DNA from 4 places in the Priestia sp. YIM B13491 genome. Region 2 is predicted to be linked to each of the others. Evidence: riboswitches for the same ligand, from Rfam matches in the RefSeq annotation. Region 2 holds a riboswitch; each other region holds the start of a gene.
What was found. A riboswitch is a leader RNA that binds a small molecule or an ion and turns the genes downstream of it on or off. The one in region 2 is predicted to bind S-adenosylmethionine.

Region 1 (4,173 bases), on a different contig from region 2:
CGAATGGTTTGAATAGGCTGCTTTTCCAAAAATAAGGTTATAGTAGACAAATAGTTAAAAAAGAGAAACAATAGAAGGCGTATTGCTAATTAAAGAAAGGATGTACATGATGACAGAAACAGTGCTACAAGTAGATCATGTCAGTAAAGTAATTGGGAAGAAAACCATTTTGCATGATGTATCCTTATCGGTTGAGCGCGGTGAGATTTTCGGGTTGCTTGGTCCGAACGGTTCTGGAAAGACAACGCTAATTCGTACCGTCGTAGGACTCATTAAAGAAACAGAGGGAACGATTACCGTTAACGGCTTTCCTTTAAAGGAACAGTTTACATCAGCTATGAAATCAATTGGCGCGATTATTGAGAACCCTGAGTTTTATGATTATCTGACGGGCTATCAAAATTTAAAACACTTTGCGAATATGCATGAAGGGATCACATCAGAACGCTTGGATGAAGTGATTGCTTTAGTAAAGCTTGAAAACAGCATTCATGCAAAAGTGAAGACGTATTCTCTTGGGATGAGACAGCGTTTAGGAGTAGCTCAAGCTATTTTACATAAGCCTGCATTGCTTTTACTAGACGAGCCAACCAATGGTCTAGATCCAGCGGGAATGAGAGAATTTCGTACATATTTACAAACGCTTTGCAGGGAAGAAGGAATTTCAATTTTAATCGCGAGCCACTTATTAAAAGAAGTAGAAGCATTATGTGATCGCGTTGGCATTATTCAAAACGGTGAGTTAAAAGCCGTTCAAGATTTATCTCCAAATCGTCAAGATCAAGGAATGTACGTAGAATTTGAAGTGTCTGATGCGCAAAAAGCAGCGGATCTTTTATCACAACAATTTGAAGTAACGGTGAGATCACATAGTATCCACGTGGCGATTGTAAAAGAGCAAATTCCAGCTGTGAATAAAAAATTAGTGGACAGCGATATTTTAGTCTACCAAATTACCCCTGTGTATGAGACGCTTGAAGATTCGTTTATGTCCGTTACGGAAGGAGAGCACCATGCTTAAGCTAATTCAAAATGAACACATGAAATGGTTTCACAAAAGAAGTACAAAAATCACGTTTATTACAATCGGCATTTTAACTCTTTGTATGGCTCTTTTAATGAAGAAAGTAGCAAACAGTGCAGGAACAGAAGACAATATTTTGAACTTCCTGTCATTTAGTTCAGGTATGCTGATTCTCGTTCAATTTTTCGCGCTTGCTGTTGGAGGGTCAATGGTTGCAAAAGAGTTTGAAGCAGGTACCATTAAACTTCTTTTAATTCGCCCTGCTAGACGTTCAACGATTTTAGCATCCAAGTACCTAACTCTCGTTTTAATTAGCTTATATTATTTACTGAGCTATTTGCTTTTTTCATTTGTATGGGGAGCATTGTTCTTTGGCTTTACCAGTCTAGAAGGAGATGCACAGCTGCTTAAAAACATTACGCTTACGTATGACAGTGCGTATATGGAAACGTTTATGATGATGACGTTCGCATTCATGCTGTCGTCTTTATTTAGAAACAGCGCGCTTGCTTCCAGTCTAGCTATTGTCGTAAGTATCGGCGCGAAAGCTGTAACAGGACTGGTATCAGAGCTAGGTTTATGGTGGGGGAAATTTTTATTATTTGCCAACACGAACTTTGTGCAGTATATGGACGGAATGAAGCCGCTGTTTGACGGCATGACGATTCCATTTTCCATTTTCATCTTAGTTGCCCATTTTGTCTTCTTTATGGGCATAGCTTGGGCAGCGTTTTTAAAACGAGACGTAGCTAATTGATGTGAGAATTTTCGCACTATATATTTTTCTAAAATAGCATTTGACAATTAAATAAAAAGAGATTACAGTAGTGAAAGACTATTTTTAAAACAACTATAAACTTCTTATCAAGAGAGACGGAGGGACTGGCCCTATGATGTCTCGGCAACTGGCTGTACGCAGTGCGGTGCCAAATCCAGCAGACGATGTTTCGTTTGGAAGATGAGAAGGGTAATCTTATGATACAAATAAGAGACCTCTTCTTATCAATAAGAAGAGGTCTTTTTTTATTACGTAAACAAGAGGTGTTAAGAATGGAACAACAAAAAGGAAACGGCTGGGCGCTGTTACCGCTGGGCGTCTTTTTAGTCCTGTTTGTCGGATCAGGAATTATAACGGGAGATTTTTATAAGCTTCCTGTATTAGTAGCCATTATTATTGCAGCCATTGTGGCCCTGGCTATGAATCGTAAAGATTCACTTAATGTAAAAGTGGAGCGTTTTGCTAAAGGAGCAGGGCATCCTGATATCATTATTATGGTGCTTATTTTTATTTTAGCAGGTGCTTTTTCTCAAGTTGCTAAAGGCATGGGAGCTGTTGATTCAACGGTAAACTTAGCTCTGTCTGTGCTTCCGCAAAGCTTAGTGGTAGTCGGAATCTTTGTTATTGGCGCATTCATTTCAATTTCGATGGGAACGTCAATGGGAACAATCGCTGCGCTAGGGCCTATCGCTGTAGGAATCAGTGAGCAAGCGCATGTATCCATTACATTAGCAGTTGCTGCCGTTGTTGGTGGTGCAATGTTTGGAGATAATTTATCCGTAATCTCTGATACGACCATTGCAGCAGTTCGTACGCAAAAAACAAATATGTCAGATAAATTAAAAGTAAACTTTTTTATTGTCCTTCCTGCAGCGATTGTTACGGTAATTTTATTGCTTGTAATGACGCTAGGCAATACGTCATCAGTAGAAATTAAAGATTTTAGCTGGTTTAAAATCTTGCCTTATGTCGGCGTACTGGTTGCTGCCATATTTGGTGCAAACGTATTAAGTATTTTAACCGGAGGAATTGTGCTAGCCGGCGTGATTGGATTAGCTGATGGAAGCTACACGCTTTCTTCTCTTGCTAAAACTGTGACAGAAGGTATTGGCGGAATGTCAGAGTTAATTATTTTATCTCTGCTAATCGGCGGAATGGTTGAGCTTATTCGCTATAACGGCGGTATTCAGTTCTTATTGAATTTATTAACACGACGTATTCAAACAAAAAAAGGCGGCGAATTCAGCATCGCTGGACTAGTAAGTTTAACTAATTTAGCGACGGCTAATAACACGATTTCAATTATTACAGCAGGTCCGTTAGCAAAAGAAATCTCTGATAAATATTCAATTGATAATCGTAAATCAGCCAGTCTGCTTGACTTGTTTTCATGCAGCGTTCAAGGGCTTATCCCTTACGGCGCACAAATGCTTCTCGCAGCAGGATTTGCTAAAGTTTCACCGATTGAGATTATTCCATTTACATTCTACCCAATGTTAACAGCGGTTTGCGGGGTCATTGCAATTGTAATTGGATTTCCTCGTTTAAATAAAAAGTCAAAGTCATCTAAAGAAGCTGCGTAATATCAAACCCTTAAAAAGAATGTTCTTTTTAAGGGTTTTTTACTGTTTAAAAAAATCAGTCGGCTTTTCATCATCTAACTCCTTCCAAAGCGTCTCGTTCTGTTTAAGTGCATAAGCCGCTCCTCCAATTTCAATCCCGCATAATAAAATGAATAATAAAATACCCATGAAATGACCTCCTTACGTAAATGAATAAAAACACGATGGTAACGGGTTTAGCTTCTTGCTGTTTCACTTTATAATGAGAATAAAGTATGAAACGCGTTTCAGCGCAAGAGAAAAAGGTGAAAACATGACAAATATCCGAGATATCGCAAAAAAAGCTGGTGTATCTGTTTCGACTGTATCCCGGGTGCTAAATCATCATCCGTATGTAAAAGAAGAAAAACGCCGGCTGGTAGAGCAGGTTATTCACGAACTTAATTATGAACAAAACATTAATGCCGTTCACTTATCAAAAGGGAAAACAAATATGATTGCCGTCGTCTTGCCTTTTATTAATCATCCGTATTTTAGTCTGCTTTTAGAAGGAGTGGCATCTCAAGCGTTAGAAAAGCAGTATCAGCTTGTTATTTGTCAGACGAACTATGATGTGAAAAAAGAAGAAGAAGCGCTTCATATGCTAAAAACAAAGCAAGTTGATGGAGTGATTATTTGTTCTAGAGCAAGCAGCTGGAGCACGATTGAATATTATCAGCAGTACGGACCGATAGCCGTGTGCGAAAACGTACAGAATCGTTCTATTCGCTCCGTATACGTTGATCATTATGCAGCTTTTAAACAGGCGC
Region 2 (4,173 bases):
AAACTGGTGCCCCCGAAATGGAGAATATTTATGATGCATAGGATTAGCACTTGCTTTTTGCAGTGTTTCTACAATATGTGAAGGAGTAGGCTGATCGGGATTTCCCTGCCCTAAGTTAATAACGTCGTGCCCTTGGGCCATTACTTTTCCTACCTTGCCTACAAGTGATGCAAAAAATTGTTTTGGTAAACTTTTTAATAGTTCCGATTGCTCAAATTGTTTCATCATCGCACACCTTCTCAAAAAATTCTTGAAATTCTAGTCACAAATAATATATTGTAATACTCAACTTGTAAAGTCATTTTTTTCAACTACTAAAAAAAGGACGGATGATAAAGTGAGTGTAAAAATTACGTGTTTACAGCTTGATATTGCGTTTGGAAACCCAACTAAAAACCGAAAATATATCGAACAAAAAATGACGGAAGCCCTGAAAGAAAACCCTGATATCCTTGTGCTTCCTGAGCTATGGGATACAGCTTATGATTTGACTCGGCTAGACGAAATTGCAGATGATGAAGGGCAGCAAGCCAAGCAATTAATCTCTCAGTTTGCTAAAACAAACGAAGTAAATATTGTGGCAGGTTCGATTGCGAAAAAAACAGAGCAAGGTGTCACGAATACGATGTATATTTTTGACCGAAAAGGTCGTGAAGTATCACAATACAGTAAACTGCACTTATTTAAATTAATGGATGAACACCTGTATTTAGAAGCAGGAACAGCAAAAAATCTTTTTACACTTGAACAGTCACTGTGCGCAGGAGTTATTTGTTACGATATTCGTTTTCCAGAATGGATACGGGTTCATACTAGCAGCGGAGCAGAAGTCTTGTTTGTTGTCGCTCAGTGGCCGGCTCCAAGACTTGCCCACTGGAAAGCCCTGCTCATTAGCCGTGCAATCGAAAATCAATGCTATGTAATCGCGTGTAATCGTGTAGGCCAAGATCCTAATAACACATTTGCCGGACATTCCTTAGTCATCGATCCGTGGGGAGAAATAATCGCTGAAGCTGGCGATAGCGAAGAACTTTTAAGTGCTGACGTTAACCTGGAACTTGTAAAAGAAATTCGTAAACAAATTCCTGTCTTTACAGATCGCCGTACAGAATTTTATTAATTATGTATTGACAGCCGTTTTTTTGCATGATACGATTTTCACCAGATATCATAAAATATTCAAACAAATCAAAATTGAATAAGTAATCGTACTCTTATCAAGAGTTGGCTGAGGGATTTGGCCCTGTGAAGCCCAGCAACCGACCGTCATTCCATCCTAAGATGGATCACACCCGTAAAACATGTTTTACAAAGGCACGGTGCTAATTCCAACAGAAAGTAATTTTTTCTGGCAGATAAGAGGTTTGAACACTACAATCAAGCCTCTTTCCAACGAAAGAGGCTTTTATATTTTCTAAAATTATAAAAGCCTCCATATATTCTTAAACCTATTAACTTAGTAAACGAATCAGTTTAATAAACTATGGAGGGATTCCGATGTCAACAACAAAAACAGAGAAGTATCAGCCTTTAACAGAAATTTCAGCAATCAAACTTGTGAAAAAGCTAGGTCTTTTTGATGCTACAGAAGCACTGACTGCCCGTGAAATTGGTGACGGTAACTTAAATCTCGTCTTTCACATCATAAATGATCAAACGAATAAATCCATTATCGTCAAACAAGCACTTCCCTATGCAAAAGTTGTAGGCGAAAGCTGGCCTCTATCCTTGAACCGTGCCACAATTGAAAGCAATGCGCTCAAGCAATTCGGTGCATTTACGCCAGAACTTGTTCCCGCTGTTTATTACCACGATGAAACGCTTGCTGTTACGGTCATGGAAGATCTGTCTCATTTAACGATTTCTCGTGCCGGACTTATTCAAGGTGAAAGTTATCCTCTGCTCTCACAGCATATCGGTTCTTTTTTAGGACATATTGCGTTCAAAACGTCTGATTTCGCCTTAAAGCCTCAGGATAAAAAAGAAGAAGTTGTTAAGTACAGCAACCCCGACTTATGCAATATTACGGAAGATTTAGTTTTTACAGATCCTTTTTTTGATATTGATACAAATGAATTTGAAAAAGCGCTGCGTCCTGATGTAGAAGAATTGTGGAATGATAGTGATGTAAAGCTACAAGCAGCAAAATTAAAATATAAATTTTTAACAAATGCGCAAACGCTAATCCACGGTGATTTACATACAGGCAGCATCTTTGCTAGCAGTCAAGAAACGAAAGTGATTGATCCGGAGTTTGCTTTCTACGGTCCGTTTGGATTCGATTTAGGGCAATTTGTTGCGAATTTATTTTTAAATGCTCTTTCTCGAGAAACAAATCGCGAACCGTTATTTGCACACATTACGAACACATGGAACGTATTCAAAGATACCTTTACTGCGCTTTGGCATTCTGAAAGCACTGAACCTTTCGCTAAAGATGAGCGCTTATTACATGAAATTTTAACGCAAACGTGGCAAGATGCTGTTGGATATGCAGGATGTGAAATCATTCGACGTACGATTGGCTTAGCTCACGTGGCGGACTTAGACGAAATTTCTTCAGAGGAAAGAAAAATTAACGCTAAACGTACTGCGTTAAAAATTGGACGCTATTTGCTTCTGCACCAACAAGACGTTTCACCAAATCAATTTGAACATTTACTTCGATAACGAATAATGTACACAATGAAAGGATCGGTATCAGCATGACAAATACACTATCACTTCCGCGCTCAGTGGAATGGAATGAATCATATATTACTTTATTAGATCAGCAGCAGCTTCCTGGCAAAGTTGAATATATTAAGCTGCAAACCATTAAAGACGTATGGGATGCTATCACTACCTTGAAAGTACGCGGAGCCCCTGCAATTGGCATTACGGCGGCTTTTGGTCTTGCTCTTTCTGTGCTTAGCTATGACACAGATTCAGTCAAGGAATTTAACAAAAAGCTAGCTCTTGATCAACAGTATTTAGCTAGTTCACGCCCTACTGCCGTCAATTTATTTTGGGCATTGGAGCGCGTAGCGAAAAGCGCTGAATCCGCTTCGTCCGTTAATGAAGCTAAAACAAAAGTTGTTCATGAAGCTATTCAAATTCAAGTAGAAGATGAAGAAACGTGCTACCGAATTGGAGATTATGCTCTTTCTTTATTTAAAAAGAAAGATAAAATCATGACAATATGTAATGCTGGTTCAATTGCTACAGCTTATTATGGAACAGCCTTAGCACCTTTTCACTTGTCTAAGCAGCGCGATATTCCGCTTGAAGTATTTGCCTGTGAAACAAGACCCGTTCTTCAAGGTTCTCGCTTAACAGCATGGGAACTTCAGCAGTCGGGAGTGGACGTTACGCTGATTACGGATAATATGGCCGCTCATACCATTAAAACAAAAGGAATTAATGGGATTATTGTAGGTGCTGACCGCATTGCAGCAAATGGCGATACGGCTAACAAAATTGGAACATATGGACTTGCTCTTTTAGCGAAAGCATTCGGTATTCCATTTTACGTAGCAGCGCCGCAGTCCACATTTGATTTATCTATTCAAGACGGCAGCAGCATTCCTATTGAAGAACGTTCACCTAAAGAAGTCACACACATTGGGGATACGCAAATTGCTCCAGACGGAATCTCTGTGTACAATCCAGCTTTTGATGTGACGCCAAGCGAACTGATTACGGCCATTATTACAGAGCATGGAATTATCCATGCCCCGTCTTTTGAATCCATTCAAAACGTTTTGCTGCAATCTGCTCAATAAAAAAAGCCGCTGCTATGCGGCTTTTTTTATTGAGCACTGATTTCCACCTGCATTTGTAACACAATTGTAACAGTACTCTCTTCCTTTTCTACATATATTATAGGGGATTTCTTTTGAATAAGGGGGAGAGTAAATATGAGTTCAGAGCAAAAAACGGATAAAAACAAAGCGCTGAATCGTAAGCAGCAATATCAGCTATTCGATTTATCCAAAGATGAAGAACTAAATTCCCTCCCTTCTCCTCAGCAAATTGACGGTGTTTTTGTGCAAGGAGAAGGCTGGAAATTAGACGGTGAATAGTTATTTTAACTCCAGAGCACCTTTTGCTACATTTCTTTCAAGCATTAATAGCTTCTCTTTTATATGAGTTTGCGAGCCTGCATAACCTGTTAAAGCTCCATTTTTGCCA
Region 3 (4,173 bases), on a different contig from region 2:
GACATAATGACAAATAACGCACCGACGTAGAAAATCAGAATACGCCAAAAGACAGAATCAATCGCTCTTGCTAGAGATTTTTCCGGATTTTTCACTTCTCCCGCGGTAACGCCGATCATTTCAATTCCTAAATACGCAAACATGACCATTTGCAGCGACAGCAAAATACCTTTGAATCCGTTCGGGAACAGTCCGCCGTTGTCCCACAAATTTTTAATACCAGTCGCAACGCCGCCGTTGCCGATTCCAAACACAATCATTAATAATCCAACGGCAATCATTAACACAATCGCTAAAATTTTAATAAGTGCAAACCAAAATTCCAGTTCACCATATGCCTTAACAGCTAAGAAGTTAACTGTTGTCATGATGACAAGCGCCGATAACGCCCAAATCCAGTTTGGTACATCCGGATACCAATATCCCATATAAATACCAACGGCTGTAATTTCAGCCATACATGTTACAACCCATAAAAACCAGTAGTTCCAACCTGTTAAATAACCAGCAAGCGGCCCTAAATAGTCGCGCGCGTACTTGCTGAATGAACCTGCAACAGGTTTTTGAATCGCCATTTCCCCAAGTGCTCTCATAATAAAAAACATAATCATTCCGCTAAATCCGTACGCCAATAATATTCCCGGCCCTGCTAATTTAATAGCAGATGCAGATCCAAGAAACAGCCCTACCCCTATGGCTGCTCCTAAGGACATCAGCGTCACATGCCTTTCTTCTAACCCGCGTTTCAATTCTTTCCCCTGAGTTTTCCCCTGCATAAACGTCTCCCCTTTTTCCAATCTGTCAAAACGAGATGAACACAGCCTTTTTGTTAGCGCTTTCATATAAGTTTGTGCTAAAAGACAGCTAGGCTGTATATTTGTATTCTATCACCTTTCTCTCACTTTTCTTTTGTCGAAAAACAAAAAAATTATCGTATCATTTTGTTTAAACACACAATTAGACGTAGACACTGCTTTTTTACTATGTATTTATTATTGCACCTAAGTAATAGTATTTTTTTAAAAATAGAAAAACGCCGACTCAATTCCGTCAGCGCATCGTTCATTTTATGCTTTTTTATAAAAACTAGCATTTATCTCGCGGGTTCAAAAGTTTTACAGCCAGGTTCTTCCGTTTCAGAAACATGGTGACTACTTTCAGGACTCACAACGTAAATGGACTCTGCACTGCATTTATTTCCGGATTTCCAATACATGCACTCATTCACTTCACATAATACACCTTGGGCCACTGTTATCCCTCCTTTTTTTGTCTTATCTATTTACTACCCGAAATATAACGCTTCTAACATTTACACGTAAAAAAACCGCTTGTTTATCAAGCGGATCTTTTTATTGCGTGTGTTCAACATACTGTTTTTTAGCTAAATATAACTCACGGCTCAGCGTGATCCGCCGTTCTCTCAAGCGGCTTAATTTAGCCTGAAATTGTTCGTTAGTTGGCTCTTCTTGAATCAAGCGATACGTAAAAGAAATATCTTCATTTAACTGTTTAAAATCTTCCCATATCTCTTGAACGAGGGCGGATTGTTTGTCTTCAAATGAACGATTTTGCTGCGTTTTTAGCGCAGCTAAAATTTCCTGCTGCCACGTTTCGTCTTTTATTTCTTTGGCTAATAAGTATAGATCTAAATAATCATCAGTGCTTAACGTTGTTTGTCTATTGTTCAATGTCATCACCTTTTCCACACGAAATTTTTCTTCCTAAGAAGAGGGTTTCATCATAGAAAAAGATTCCTCTCCTTATCTATCAGAGCTAGGCTATGCTGGAATTAGCACCATTCAATAATTGTGGTTGCTGAGGCTTCAAAGGGCCAGTCCCTCCACCTCTCTAGATAAGAATATTTCGTTTTTAAATTATTTCTGACTATTCTAATATGTTTTGTAGGTTACGTCAATAGCTTTTCAATAAAAAGAAAAAAGAAGTAAAATATGGTATGCTTTCATAAAGGATGGTGAGCACATGAAACGATATCTGTTATCTGCTTTTTTGGGAAGCCTGCTGCTGCTTCTTACTATTGCTTTTTCATCTACTTTCCATATTGCAATTGTCAAAACAACCGGAAGCATTGGAGGGATTATTTTAGCAGCGGCGGCTTTGATTATGAACGCGCTTGAAGATCCCCCCTCTTCAGACAATACAGGTGGAGGAGCCGTTGAAGTACTAGATAAAGGTTCCGTTTGGGCTACTTATTTACTTTTACTTTCATTACCGAACCTCATCGCATGTATAACATCTTATGTTTTATGGACTCGCTGACATTCATCAACGTTACGGACGTTTTGCCACTTGGAAGCTCATTGATATTTGTTTATCTACAAAGCCAAGTTCACGATACACATGCTGTGCAAAATTCCCAGCATGAACGCTGAGTCTGATTTCAGGGTATCCTTTGATAGACAATTCATCAATTGCTTTTTGCATTAACGGCTTGGCTAGACCTTGCCCGCGGTATTCCGGTACAACATATAATTCGTAGATAAAGCCAATTTCTTCTTTTGAAAAGAAGTCGGCAGATGGGCCGATAAGAACCCAGCCTGCGAGTTTATTTTCTTGTCTTGAAACTAAATAATAACAGCCTTTTTCAAGGGCACTACCAACTAGTTCATTTACGCGTTCTGCTGACGGATGAAACTGCTTCATTGTTCCTTCAAACAGCGCATCAGCAGATTTTTTCCGAATTTCTTGTATTTCTTCTTCAGTAGCTTTTGCAATCATTACGATCTCTCCTTTCGTGTTCGTTTTCCACATACGAGGATAAATTCCTGCAAAAAAAGTCTTCGCCTAAGCGAAGACTTTTATTTAAATTCAAAATGTTCTTGATGATTGCCTCGTTCGTCCGTCCAGTTAATCATAATGTCTAAACCTGCCGCTTTTCCAGGAACAGCAAAATTCGCATAGCGAAAACGCTGACCGCTTTTGCTTAAGTTAGACCGTTCAATAGGAGAAAACAAGCTGTATTTCGCCTTATTTTTTCCTTCGTGCCGAAAAGCTTGGACCTGCACGCGCTCTACGTCTTTTCCAATGTTTTCAACGGTTAATCCATATGTATGATAGACGTTATTTTTCCACTTTAGCTGATTATCTCCCGTCATGCTCGCTTTTGTGAGTTCAACTGACCATTGTTCAGATGATTTCTTCATTGGAAGCTTCTCAATCGAAAGAGCGCTGACATGAATGGCTGCAAAAGCAAGCCAAACAAAACAAAAAGTGCTGACTGTATAAAATAGTCTTTTCATAGATTCTGATCTCCTTAGAAATTTTAGTAGTAGCATTTCCTGTTCACTTAAAAATTATGATAAACGCTTTAACAAAAAAGCCTCTCCATTTAGGAGAAGCTTCTTAAATTAATGCATAAGCAAATCTTTTTGTTTGGCTAATGAGTGTTTTGTATATAAATCTCTTTCAATCGCATATTTAGGACGCTGTTTCACTTCGTTAAAAATCTTGCCAATATATTCTCCGACAAGACCCATTCCCATTAGCTGCAGGCCGCCTACAAGCCAAATCGATAAAATAAGAGACGTCCAGCCGATTTGCGTATGATCTAAATATTTTTGAATCAGCGCATAAATACCAAACGCAATACTAAAGAGAAAAGAAGCTCCTCCAAGCAGCGTCAATAAGCGTATCGGCGCTACGCTAAAAGATGTAATCCCGTCGAATGCAAAAGCAAGCATTTTCTTTAGGGGATATTTTGATTCGCCCGCTGTCCGTTCTTTGCGGTCATATGTGACTTCCGTGGAGCGAAATCCTACTAATGGTACAAGGCCTCGTAAAAAGACGTTGCCTTCTTTATATTTCATAAGTTCACCAAGAGCACGTTTGCTCATGAGACGAAAATCGGCGTGATTTTGAACGAGCTGAATTCCTAGCCTATTCATAAAACGGTAAAACCCTACTGCCGTGGTTCGTTTAAAAAATGTATCGGTTTCTCTGCTGTCTCGAACACCATATACGACTTCATACCCGAGCCAATATTTCTCTACAAAAGTACGAATAACGCTGATATCATCTTGCAAATCTGCGTCAATGGAAATGACGCAGTCAGATTGCTTATGGGCTGCTTCTAGTCCTGCCAGCAAAGCATTTTGATGTCCTACATTCCGCGCTAGCTTCAACCCTTTTACAAACAAATTGCTGCAGCTTTCT
Region 4 (4,173 bases), on a different contig from region 2:
GTTACCGTCAAACCAGAAATTAAAGCTGGCAGCGATTCAGGTAACAGCACTTTAAAGATAATAGTGCTTGTTGTTGCTCCCATTGATTTAGCAGCTTCAATAACACCTTTATCAATTTCGCGCAGACCAATTTCTACAAGACGCGCATAAAATGGTGCTGCTCCAACAATTAAAGCAGGTAACGCTGCATTAGCGCCTAAAATACTTCCTACCAATGCTTTGGTAAATGGAATCAGTAAAACAATTAAAATAATGAATGGAATGGAACGAAAGATATTTACAACTGCTGACACAATGGCATATAAAGGTTTGTTTTGCCAAAGCTGTCCTTTGGACGTTAAAAATAAAAGCAAGCCCAATAAAATACCTAGAACAAACGTGGCTATAACTGAAATAGCCGTCATATATAGTGTTTCATTTGTCGCTTGAATAAAATCATCTAAAATAACGTTTGGAAATAGTTTCTCAAGCATTTGTCATTACCTCCACTTCTACCTGCTGCTCATGAATGTATGCAATGACTTTTTCAACTTCTGTTAATTCTCCGTCTAAATGAACGAACAACGTTCCGTATGAACCTGTTTGTGTATGAGAAATCTTTCCTTGCAAAATATTAATCGTTACATCAAACTGTTTTAAAATCGTTGTAATGAGCGGTTGCTCTGCTTTTCCGCCAACAAACGTCAGCTGAATAATTTGCCCGCTTGGATATAACTCCTGTACTTGTTCAATTGTTTCAAACGTTTCTTCTGGTTCAGAAATCTGTTGAACAAATCGCTTTGTAATCGCCTGCTTAGGTTTTCTGAATACTTCTAGCACTTGCCCTTCTTCTACCACTGCCCCATTTTCCATAACAGCTACTCGATGACAAATTTTACGAATAACGTGCATTTCATGAGTAATGAGTACAATGGTTAACCCTAGCTTCTCATTAATATCTACTAACAGATCTAAAATAGAATCTGTCGTTTGAGGATCAAGCGCTGATGTTGCTTCATCACACAGCAATACTTTTGGGTTATTGGCTAGCGCTCTAGCAATACCAACACGCTGCTTTTGACCACCGCTAAGCTGTGATGGATAAGCATTTTCACGCCCTTCAAGCCCGACTAGCTTGATAAGCTCGTCTACTCGTTTCATTCTTTTTTCTTTTGAGATCCCTGCTATTTCTAACGGAAAGGCAATATTTTCTCGCACCGTACGCGACCACAAGATATTAAAGTGCTGAAACACCATACTAATTTCTTGTCTAGCTTTTCTGAGTTTTCCGCCTTTAATTTTTCCAATATCATTACCTGCTACTTCGACCGTTCCTGTCGTTGGTGTTTCTAACCCGTTTAGCAAGCGAATTAAAGAACTTTTACCCGCTCCGCTATAACCAATAATTCCGTAAATTTCACCTTGGTTAACGGTTAAATTCACATTATCAACAGCTGTTACTTGACCGCTTTTAGCCTGATAAATTTTTGTAACGTCTGTTAATGTAATCATATTTCTTCACCTTCTTTAGTAAAAACTTAATTATGTTAGGTTGCCCTATAGGATGAAAAAGCCGTAAAACAATTTTCCCCATTAAAAAAGCCTCTCTGCGCATGACAGAAAGGCTCGATATTTAATCCTTTCTCTCATCTTTCAAAGCGCATAGCTTTGCAGGAATTGGCACCATTTCAGTTAGTCTGACGGTTGCCGGGTTTCACAGGGCTCAGTCCCTCCACCTCTCTTGATAAGAGTTCGCAACAATTATTTTGTTTTTGGGAAATATTCATTCATTTATGAACATTCATGAGTGTGATTTTAGCATGTGTCAGATAGGCTGTCAACAGATTTTGTTCTTGGGATAATATCCCAAGATTTCAACAGCCCCAACGGTTTGCTCTCGTTCCATTTCTTCATTTTAAACAAACGTTTGATTATCGAAGCTCTTCAAGTACGTGCTCGATGGAATGAAACGCATAGAGTTTTTTTACCATTTCGCCATTTTTCACTTCAATCAAACAAGGTACACTTTCAATTGAAAATACTTCTGCTTTTGAAGGCATATAATTTAAATTGCTCATTCCGATGGTCACACCAGGCAGCATTGCTTCTGCTACGGTTAACATTTTTTTTGCCAGCTGACATGTCCCGCAAAAAGGTGTATGGAAAAAGATAAACGCTCTTTGTCCTTCTTTTAACTGATCGTCAAGCTGTTTTTCGCTCCATTCTTGCATGTTGCTCATTCCTTTTATGTTAAAAATTCTGCATTAACATCGATATTGGCACTCAGTAATACTGTTGCTATGTGATGTCTAGGGGCGGCAGCAACCTCTCGGTACATTTTATCAATATATAGATGCTCTGCTTCCGGAAGCTCTCGTTTAAATTGTTTTCTTAGCTTATTCCCTGAATCATCAGAGTCAACGAGTATGTATACCTCTTTGTTAAACGTAAAGTCAATAATTTCATCCAGCTTTGATAAACTAATCGTACCGTTTGTACAGATAATTTCAATTGGTTCTCGAATGATATCTTGGATACGTTTTTTATCTGATTTTCCTTCGACAATAATTACTTTTTCAATTTCAATTAGCCCCATTCTCATCACCCATAATCGTCAGTTGTATAGTAACATCATTTCTTTATGCTATACAATATTCGTTAATGTATCACAGTTCACCTGTTTTTTAAAAGAAATTTGCAAGAAAGAACTGTTTTAAAAGGCAGCTTAAGCCATATTGTTTCCATAAAACAAGAAAAACAGCGGCAGTTGCCACTGTTTAGCACCATCCTGCTTCTTCGTCGCAGTCTGTATATTTTTGCGTTTCACCTTGCTTTTGTACATCTGTATATTGGTAGAATTTATTATTTTCTTGCGAATACCCTTCTTCAAAGCGGTATTCATTGCCGCTTGTTCCGTAACTAACTTCACCAATTGGCTGCTTATCAACATATAATTTCATGCCGCCGTCATGAAATTTAGCTGTAACGCGATCTGTAACGTCCATTTTTTGTTTTTCAAACATAAAAAGACACTCCTTTAGCTTGTTTACTAATAGAGTGTCCAGTCAAAAACTTTTCATAAAGACAATTTATGGAGGAGTATTATCCTTCGTTTGTCATTTCTTCGTATTGCTCTGCTGTCATTAGCTTGTCTACTTGAGAAGCATCAGACGGTTTGATTGTAATCATCCATGCTTCTTCGTATGGAGATTCATTAACAAGTTCAGGGCTATCGCTTAAGTTATCGTTTACTGCTACAACTTCACCGCTAATTGGTGCGTAAAGCTCAGAAACTGTTTTTACTGATTCAACGCTGCCAAACGGCTCGTCAGCTTCTACTGTTGCTCCTACTTCTGGCAGTTCAACGAATACGATGTCGCCAAGCTCAGCTTGAGCGAAATGCGTAATACCTACGCGGACAACGTCTCCTTCTGTTTTTACCCATTCATGCTCTTCAGAATAACGCAAATCTTTTGGTGTACTCATCTTAATCCCTCCAAAATATGTATCGTAATTTGTTTATATAAAAAGCGCCTTCAACGTGGAGAACACTTTCTACAACCTAAAATAACTTCCTATTAACAGTGTAACGTAAAAGGTAAAAATTTTCTATTTGAAAACTTACTTCCACACGTCCTCAAACTGCTCTTCTTTGAAGCCAAGCGTTACTTTTTGTCCATCTGTTAGCAGCGGACGCTTAATTAACATGCCATCTGACGCAAGAATAGACAGCAGTTCGTCTTCACTCGCACTGCTTACTTTATCTTTAAGCCCTAATTCGCGATATTTTTTACCGCTTGTATTAAAGAATTTTTTTAATTCTAAGCCGCTGTTCTGATAATAAGATTGCAGCTGCTCTTTTGTTGGCGGGCTTTCTACAATATGAATTTCTTCATACGCTACTCCGTTATCATCCAGCCACTTCTTGGCTTTTCGGCACGTGCCACACTTTGGATATGAATAAAAAAATAATGACATTTCGTCAACCACCCTTTATTTTAAGCTTTTTTCGTATTTTAACACATCCTTTATCATTTACCTAGATAGAGGCTTCTTAAACAAAAAGGAGCTCGTAAAACGAGCTCCTTTTTCCCTTAAACTGTGAACTTCTCTACTTCTAGAAGCGTTTTTGCAATCTCGCGCTTTAAGCTAATCACATTGATTGGTGTATAGCGCGTTAACTTGCGAAGAGAC

Region 1: it holds a riboswitch for S-adenosylmethionine, as region 2 does, so the genes downstream of both, ACFX4E_RS16835 (Na+/H+ antiporter NhaC family protein) here and mtnK (S-methyl-5-thioribose kinase) in region 2, are expected to answer to the same signal.
Region 3: it holds a riboswitch for S-adenosylmethionine, as region 2 does, so the genes downstream of both, ACFX4E_RS04705 (hypothetical protein) here and mtnK (S-methyl-5-thioribose kinase) in region 2, are expected to answer to the same signal.
Region 4: it holds a riboswitch for S-adenosylmethionine, as region 2 does, so the genes downstream of both, ACFX4E_RS18860 (methionine ABC transporter ATP-binding protein) here and mtnK (S-methyl-5-thioribose kinase) in region 2, are expected to answer to the same signal.

The regions. Positions count from the first base shown of each region.
Region 1 is NZ_JBHZOR010000004.1:363,567-367,739, forward strand. Features, by position in the region: gene ACFX4E_RS16825 (ABC transporter ATP-binding protein) at 110-1,021, shown strand; gene ACFX4E_RS16830 (ABC transporter permease) at 1,014-1,781, shown strand; SAM riboswitch class I at 1,883-1,989, shown strand; gene ACFX4E_RS16835 (Na+/H+ antiporter NhaC family protein) at 2,075-3,385, shown strand; gene ACFX4E_RS16840 (hypothetical protein) at 3,425-3,553, opposite strand; gene ACFX4E_RS16845 (LacI family DNA-binding transcriptional regulator) at 3,678-4,173, shown strand, end outside.
Region 2 is NZ_JBHZOR010000002.1:273,000-277,172, forward strand. Features, by position in the region: gene ACFX4E_RS07585 (pyridoxal phosphate-dependent aminotransferase) at 1-225, opposite strand, end outside; gene ACFX4E_RS07590 (carbon-nitrogen family hydrolase) at 338-1,120, shown strand; SAM riboswitch class I at 1,212-1,362, shown strand; gene mtnK (S-methyl-5-thioribose kinase) at 1,498-2,670, shown strand; gene mtnA (S-methyl-5-thioribose-1-phosphate isomerase) at 2,706-3,764, shown strand; gene ACFX4E_RS07605 (hypothetical protein) at 3,900-4,064, shown strand; gene ACFX4E_RS07610 (methylated-DNA--[protein]-cysteine S-methyltransferase) at 4,065-4,173, opposite strand, start outside.
Region 3 is NZ_JBHZOR010000001.1:918,964-923,136, reverse strand. Features, by position in the region: gene alaP (alanine permease AlaP) at 1-776, opposite strand, end outside; gene ACFX4E_RS04710 (DUF1540 domain-containing protein) at 1,094-1,252, opposite strand; gene ACFX4E_RS04705 (hypothetical protein) at 1,353-1,697, opposite strand; SAM riboswitch class I at 1,761-1,862, opposite strand; gene ACFX4E_RS04700 (hypothetical protein) at 1,984-2,280, shown strand; gene ACFX4E_RS04695 (GNAT family N-acetyltransferase) at 2,293-2,739, opposite strand; gene ACFX4E_RS04690 (hypothetical protein) at 2,820-3,260, opposite strand; gene ACFX4E_RS04685 (glycosyltransferase family 2 protein) at 3,369-4,173, opposite strand, start outside.
Region 4 is NZ_JBHZOR010000005.1:66,069-70,241, forward strand. Features, by position in the region: gene ACFX4E_RS18855 (methionine ABC transporter permease) at 1-473, opposite strand, end outside; gene ACFX4E_RS18860 (methionine ABC transporter ATP-binding protein) at 466-1,491, opposite strand; SAM riboswitch class I at 1,623-1,730, opposite strand; gene ACFX4E_RS18865 (thioredoxin family protein) at 1,911-2,210, opposite strand; gene ACFX4E_RS18870 (toprim domain-containing protein) at 2,225-2,575, opposite strand; gene ACFX4E_RS18875 (YusG family protein) at 2,757-3,002, opposite strand; gene gcvH (glycine cleavage system protein GcvH) at 3,082-3,465, opposite strand; gene ACFX4E_RS18885 (arsenate reductase family protein) at 3,601-3,957, opposite strand; gene ACFX4E_RS18890 (acyl-CoA dehydrogenase family protein) at 4,074-4,173, opposite strand, start outside.